DNA from 2 places in the Georgenia sp. Z1344 genome. Region 2 is predicted to be linked to the other one. Evidence: riboswitches for the same ligand, from Rfam matches in the RefSeq annotation. Region 2 holds a riboswitch; the other holds the start of a gene.
The links. Region 2 has a riboswitch for thiamine pyrophosphate ahead of AC24FB_RS05515 (YkoF family thiamine/hydroxymethylpyrimidine-binding protein). Riboswitches for the same ligand answer to the same signal wherever they lie in the genome.

Region 1: another riboswitch for thiamine pyrophosphate. It lies ahead of AC24FB_RS08695 (thiamine ABC transporter substrate-binding protein); the one in region 2 lies ahead of AC24FB_RS05515 (YkoF family thiamine/hydroxymethylpyrimidine-binding protein).

Annotation. Positions count from the first base shown of each region.
Region 1 covers NZ_CM172728.1:1,925,036-1,928,619, reverse strand. The annotation lists gene AC24FB_RS08700 (ABC transporter permease) at 1-670, opposite strand, end outside; gene AC24FB_RS08695 (thiamine ABC transporter substrate-binding protein) at 667-1,815, opposite strand; TPP riboswitch at 1,872-1,977, opposite strand; gene AC24FB_RS08690 (DUF4235 domain-containing protein) at 2,030-2,308, opposite strand; gene mnhG (monovalent cation/H(+) antiporter subunit G) at 2,392-2,772, opposite strand; gene AC24FB_RS08680 (MrpF/PhaF family protein) at 2,769-3,308, opposite strand; gene AC24FB_RS08675 (Na+/H+ antiporter subunit E) at 3,305-3,584, opposite strand, start outside.
Region 2 covers NZ_CM172728.1:1,244,277-1,247,860, reverse strand. The annotation lists gene AC24FB_RS05525 (ABC transporter ATP-binding protein) at 1-917, opposite strand, end outside; gene AC24FB_RS05520 (ECF transporter S component) at 914-1,513, opposite strand; gene AC24FB_RS05515 (YkoF family thiamine/hydroxymethylpyrimidine-binding protein) at 1,510-2,229, opposite strand; TPP riboswitch at 2,277-2,384, opposite strand; gene AC24FB_RS05510 (homocysteine S-methyltransferase family protein) at 2,443-3,510, opposite strand.

The sequences.
Region 1 (3,584 bases), 680 kb from region 2:
CGAGGGTGGACCACCCGAGCGGCGCCATCGTGCGGACGATCCCGAACGAGGTGGCGCAGAAGAGGGCGACGAGCGCACCGGCCGAGACGATCGCGGGGGTCAGCGCGGGCAGCGTGACCGTGCGCATCGCCCGCCACGGGGAGGCGCCGAGCGTGCGGGCGGCCTGCGCGGGGCGCGGGTCGAGCGCCGCCCACGCGGGTCCGACCACCCGGACCACCACCGAGTAGTTGACGAACACGAGGGCCGCGAGCAGCGCCCATGGCGTCCGGTCGAGCCCGAGGCCGCCGAGGATGCCGGACGGCGCGAGCACCGCCCGGAAGGCGACGCCCACCACGACGGTCGGCAGCACGAACGGGACGGCCACGACGACGCGGAGCAGCCTCCGGCCGGGGAAGCTCGTCCGGTAGAGGACGTAGGCGCCGGGCACCCCGAGCAGCACGGCGCACGCCGTGGCCGCGAGAGCCTGCGCGAGGGTGCGCACGAGCGCCCGCCCGGTGCCGGGCCGCGCGAGGATCTCCAGGACCGGGTCACCCGCGGGGATCCCCGGGATCCGCTCGCCGGGCAGCAAGCCGTGGACGACGAGGGCCACGACCGGGGCCACGAAGAACGCCGCGAGGAAGGCGATCGGGACCCCGGCCGCGACCACTCGCGCGGCGCGGCGGGCGGTCAACCGCCGACCACCTCGTCCCACGTGGCGAGCCAGTCCTCGCGGTGCTCGTCGACCTCGGCCGCCGGCATCTCGATCGGGTCCTCCGCGGGCGGGGCGAACTCGGCCCATGCCTCGGGCAGCGCCACGGAGTCGTCGACCGGGTACATGTACATCGCGTCCGGCAGTGCCGACTGGACGTCCTCCGACAGCAGCCAGTCGATGACCGCGCGCGCCCCCTCGGGGTTGTCCGCCCCCTCGACGACGCCCGCGTACTCGACCTGCCGGACGCAGGTCTCGGGCAGCGCCGCCGTCGTCGAGGCCGAGCCGTCCTCGGTGAGCGTCGCCGCCGGCGAGGAGGAGTAGGACAGGACGACCGGTCGGTCCCCGCCCGAGAACGTGAAGTCGACGTAGTAGGCGTCGGACCAGGAGTCGACGACGCGGACCCCGTTGTCGAGGAGCCGCTGCCAGTAGTCGGCGAACCCGTCCTCGCCGCTCTCGGCGACGGTCCCGACGAGCATCGCGAGGCCGGGCGAGGAGACGTTGGGGTCGGTGACGACCGCGAGGTCGGCGAACTCCGGGTCGGCGAGGTCCTCGAAGGTCGCGGGCGGGGTGCGGCCCTCGGCCTCGAACCAGGCGGTGTCGACGTTGAGGCAGACATCGCCGAAGTCGATCGGGGTGAGCTCGTCCCCGCCGTCGACGAGGAGCTCCTCGGCGGAGGCGGGCAGCTCGGGGGACGTGTACGCCTCGAGCACCTGGCCGTCGACGGCCCGGCTCGCGTAGGCGTTGTCGATCCCGTACACGACGTCGGCCGACGGGCTGCCCGCGGAGAGCAGCAGGTCGTTGACGACGCTGCCGGCGTCGCCCGGCGAGGTGACGACGAGGGTGTAGCCGGTCTCGGCCTCGAACGCCTCGATCAGCTCGTCCGGCAGCGTGAACGAGTCGTGCGCGACGAGCGCGACCTCGCCGCCCACGCCGGGCCCGGACCCGCCCGACGACGGGCCCTCGGACGCCGAGCCCTCCGTCGTCGTCCCGTCCGACCCGGCCGGCGCGCCGTCGTCGGGGCTCTCGTCGTCCCCGCCGCCGAGCGAGCAGCCGGCGAGGGTGAGGGTGATCGCCGAGGCGAGGCCGAGGACGGCCCCGCCGCGACGGGTGGTCGTGCTGTGCATGTCGAACCTCCTGCGTGGGTGCGCAGGGTTCGTCGCCGCGGCGGGTGCCGCGACGACGGAGAGATGTCCCGACTACCTCCGCCGGTGCTAACCGGATCAGGTTCGAGGGTCTGCGGCTTCCCGCACTCTCAGCGCCGGCTCGGCGCTCCCCTGTCGTTCACCGGCATGCTACCCCGGCGCGCAGGGGTCCGACGTTCGTGTCCCGGCGCGCGGGTCAGTCGTCGAAGACGTCGTCCGCGACCTTCTGGAGCTCGGCCGGCTTGTACCACTTCGCCGCCTGACGCATGGCGAGCTGGCGCACGAGGCCGACGACGGCGCCCGAGACGGCCGTGAAGATGACGATCTCGACGAGCGAGACCGAGTCGTCGCCGTCGACGACCTCCGGCGGCTCGTGCCCGGTGGCGGCGACCCACCCCTTGGCGAGGATCTTGTTCGCCGCGATGCCGGCGACCACGCCGGCGCCCGTGCTGACGATCTTCCAACCGATGTCCATCTGTGCCCTCCGTGGTCAGGGCCTCTCGCCCTGGTCGTCGTGTGGTGGTCCGCCCGGTCGTCCCGCGCGTCCCCCGGGGACGATCATGCCCCAGTGTGCTGGTGGTTCATGTCGCCGCCCGCGGCCTCGATGTCCTCGGCCAGCTCGTCGACGACGAGCCGGGACCGGTCCACCCGCCCCGTGCGGTAGCCGGCGCGCCCTGCCATGTGGGCGCTGATGGGCGCCGTGAGGAGCTGGAACGCGACGACGAGGACCAGGGTCCACCCGATCCGCGGGTCGCGCACCTCGAGGGCCACGCCGGCCATGAGGAGCGCGAGGCCGAGGACCTGCGGCTTGGCCGCCGCGTGCATGCGGCTGAACAGGTCGGGGAAGCGGACGAGCGCGAGCGCCGCGACGAGGACGAGCAGCGACCCGGCCACCAGGAGGATCGCCGCGAGCACGGAGACGACGTCGGACCAGCTCATGAGCGCGCCTCCCCCTGCTCGGTGCCCGTCGCCGCGCCGTGGGGCGCTCCGTCGGCACGGCCGTCGGCCGCACTCCCGGCCGGGTCGCTGCCCGCACCCTCGCGCGGGGAGCCGGTGCCGGTCGGCGCGTCGACGTCCGCGTCCTCGTCGTCGACGTCCTCGCCGGTGACGCGCGGGGAGTCGGGACCGTGGACGGGCGCGTCGTCGTCCTCGAGCTCGCGCTCGCGGGCGATGACCTGGGCGAGCTCCTCCTTGGTGAGGATCCGCGCCTCGTCGGACTTCTCGACGGCGGTGAACCGCGCGACGGTGACCGTCGTGAGGAATCCGACGAGCGTGAGGACGACGAGCATCGGCAGGTACGCCGCGTCCCCGGTCCAGGCGATGAGCAGCCCCACGAGCGCGACGACGGAGGCGGTGACGACGTCCGTCGAGACCGCGCGGTCGAGCGTCGACGGCCCGCGCTCCATGCGCACGAGCGCGACGAAGACGGCGAGCACGACGATGCCGAGGCAGCCGTAGACCACGGCCTCCATCATGAGGCGCCCCCATCCGTCGTCCGGTCCTCGCTACGGACCCCGTCGGCGGGCCCCTCCTCCGACGGCGCGTCGGCGGCGGCACCCTCGACCGACGGCGCCGGCAGCCGGCCGGCGCGCCGCGACCACCCGGGTCGGAAGCCGGCGTCGACGAGCTGGTCGTCGGTGGCGAAGGCCCGCAGCAGCCGCTCCTCCTGGGCGAGGACGTCGATGTGCGCCTGCTCGAGCCCGCCCGAGATGTCGACGTCGAGGATGTGCATGTAGAGCATGCCGGACAGG
Region 2 (3,584 bases):
TCGGTGCAGCGGGCAGACGACAGCCCGCCCGGTCCACCGCAGGCCGCCGCGAGCTCCGCCTCGAGCGGAAGCCAGCAGCCGGCCGCCACGAGCTGTTCGGCGTGCGCGAGCAGGATCTCGACGGTGTCGCCCGCGGCGAGCAGCGTGCCGTCGGGGCCGAGCACAACGGCGCGGGAGGGCAGCCCGGCGATGCCGGCCGGGCCCGCCCACTCGTCGAGCCGGTGCTCGACGAGCACGACCGCCGGGTGGTGGCGCCGCACCGCCGTGCCCAGTGCGTCGCGCACGGCGGCGATGCCGGCCGGGTCGAGCATCGAGGTGGGCTCGTCGAGGACGAGCACCTCCGGCTCCGTGACGAGCGCGGCCGCGAGCGCCACCCGTTGCGACTCGCCGCCGGAGAGGTCGGCGGAGGACCGGTCGCGCAGCGCGCCCGCGCCGACGGCGTCGAGCGCGGTGTCGATGCGGTCGTCGATCGCGGCCGGGTCGGTGCCGTGGTTCTCGAGCGGGAGCGCGAGCTCCTGCTCGACCACCGGGAGGCACACCGCGGCGCCCGGGTCCTGTGCGAGGGCGCCGATGCGGCGGGAGCGCTCGACCACGGGCGTGCCGAGGTCGTGCGCCCCGGCCACCGTCACCTCCCCCGTGACCCGTGCCGTCACCGTGTGGGGCACGACCCCGGTGATCACCTGCAGCACCGTGGACTTGCCCGAGCCCGAGGGCCCCAGGACCACCACGTGCTCGCCGGGCGCGGCGCCGAGCGTGACACCGCTCAGCGCCGGCTCCGGCCGGCGCGGGAAGTGCACCGACACGTCGGTCAGCGCGACGGCCGACGCCGCCGCCGTGCCCACGGCCGGACGGTCGTGCCCGGTGGCGGCCCCGTCGTCGGGGGAGGTCCGGGCCGGCCGTGCCGACAGGCCCGTCATGCCTGACCGGCCCGGCCGATGGCGAAGTTGTCCACGACCCCGGTGCGCGCGAGCGCGTCGACGACCACCTTGGCGAGGAGCCCGCCCAGGACGACGCCGGACAGCGCCTGGATCGCCAGGCGCAGCGCGAAGATGTCCTGCCCGTACCAGCCCGAGCGGAACGCGGAGTAGAAGAACACCAGCGTTGCGCCGAGGAGCCCGGCCAGGGCGAAGATGCCCCACCCGAACCTCCGGTAGCGGGTGAGGAAGAACGGGAGCTCGCAGCCGACGCCCTGGAGCAGGGCCGCCACGAGGAGCAGCGGGCCGACCGGTGAACCGAGGAACGCGAACTCGATGGTCGCGGCGAGGACCTCGGCGAGCACGCCGGCGCCGGGACGCCGCACGATGGCCACCGCGATCGGGGCGACGATCAGCCAACCACCGAAGAGGACGTGCTCGGAGAGGTCGCCCGCGGGGCCCATGAGGACGCGCAGCCCGCTCCAGCCCTGGACGAGAGCCCAGTAGGCGAACCCGAAGACCGCGCCGAGCACCACCACGATCACGAGGTCCTTCAGCGCCCACGGGCCGTACCCGTGGCTCTGGTCCGCGCCGCTCATGACGCCACCTGCTCGCTCGGCGAACCCACCGAGACCGTGAGATGGGTGACGACGTGCGGGACGCTCGCGCCGACCCGCGCCCACGCGTCCGTCGCCGTCGCCACGACCTCCCCGAGGTCGCCGGTGAGCATCGTCGCGTAGTGCGCGGCCTCGCTCGCCACGCCCCGCTCCTGCGCCTCGGTGATCGCCGCCATGATCGGCTCCATGTGGTCGCCGCCGGCGGAGGAGCCGTCGAGCAGCGGGTACAGCGACCACTGGGCGCGGGCCGGGATGCCGGTGGGTTCGAGCTCGATCGGTGCGGCCGGGTCGGTCGCCTCGACGAACGACCGCGGGTCGCAGGTCACCTCGCCGGGGCAGCCCCGGGAGAGCAGGAGGTGCGCCACCACGTGGCCGCCGCCGGTGCGGCGGGAGGCGGCCTCGACCAGCGCGACGGCGTACGCGGCCAGGCGCTGCTCCGCCGGCGCGCGCCGCGCCCCGACGTACGTGCTGACGGCATCGCTCTCGACGACGAGCCCGTCGGTGAGGCCGCGCTGCTCGACGTCGGTGATCGAGCCGAGGATGACGTCGACGAAGTCGTCGGCGTGCGGGTGGATGCTCAGCCGCATCCCGATCCCGAGCTGCTCGGGTGTCGGGTCGGCGGAGCCGGTGCCCGCAGCGGTTCGCGGGTCGACCTGCGCGTCGTCGAGGGCCTGGGTTCTGCCGGCGTGCGTGCTCACGGTGCCTCTCCCGGCCCGCGGGTACGTCGAGACCTCCCGGAGCGAGACGTCCGGCAGGTGCCCTGCTCCCTACGCCGGTGCTAACCGGATCAGGTTGACGGGTCTGCGGACTCTCCGCACTCTCAGCGCCGTTCGGCGCTCCCCGGGGGTTGCCGGCACGCTACCGGTCGGGCCTCGGTGCGTCGAGGCCCGACCGCACGTTGGACCCGCTGGTCAGGCGCGGGCGCCGAGGTCGGCGATGTGCTCGGGCAGCCGCTCGTGGCTCCCGTACATGAAGTGGTTGGCCATGTTCTCCGAGAACCGGCTCGCCTCCGTGGTCCGCCCGACCGCCACGGCCACCTGACGGATGTGGATCGGGGACGCGCCGCAGCAGACCCCGAGGTAGTGCGCGCCGAGCGCGTAGGCCTCGTGGGCGAACTCGCCGATCTCGTAGCGGTTCGCGTACAGCGGGTCGAGCGCGGTGGGGAAGGGCCGGCCGTGCGGCGCCGGCACGCTCGCGCCCGGGTCGGTGAGGCTGAAGAAGGTCGGCTCGGCCTCGGTGGTGCGGTAGGGGATCGGGAGGGCGCCGACGTGACAGCTCACGGTCTCCCGGATCCGGCGCAGCCACGGGAGCATCGTGTCCGGCCCCCGGAAGCAGTTGAGCCCGACGACGTCGGCTCCACCCTGCTCGAGGCGCTGCGCCGTCTCGACGATTCCCACGCCGTCGGCCATCTCCTCGAGCGCCATCGGCGCGAGCGTGAGGACCACCGGCAGGCCGCTCGCGCGCGCCACCTCGAGCGCGGTGAGAGCCTCGCCGGCGTAGTAGAAGGTCTCGCCGACGAGGATGTCCGCGCCCTCGTCGACCGCCCAGCCGACCATCTCCTCGAACATCGACCGGACCTCGGCCTGGGTGCCCGTGTCGGACGGGTCCCACACGTTGGTGTTGGAGATGTTGCCGGCCACGAGGTTCCCCGGCACCGCGTCGGCGACCTCACGCGCGATCTGCAGGGCCGCGCGGTTGAGGGGCTCGAGGAGGTCCTCCTTGCCGATCACCCGCATCTTCTCGCGGTGCCCGTTGTAGGTGAACGCTTCGACGACGTCCGAGCCCGCGCGCTGGAAGTCGACGTGCACGGCCCTGAGCGCCTCAGGGTGCTCGAGCGCCACCTCGGGCACGAACTCGCCGGCGGTGAGGTAGCCGCGCCGCTCGAGCTCGAAGAGGAAGCCCTCGGCGCAGATCACCGGCCCGGCGTCGAGGCGTTCGGAGAAGGTGGCGGGCTCGGTGGTCGTGGCGTGCGCGGTCATGCGGTGCTCCTCGTGGTGGTCTCGGCGAGTGCCGCAGTGAACCGCGCGGGGCGCTCGCTGCGCTCGCGCGAGCG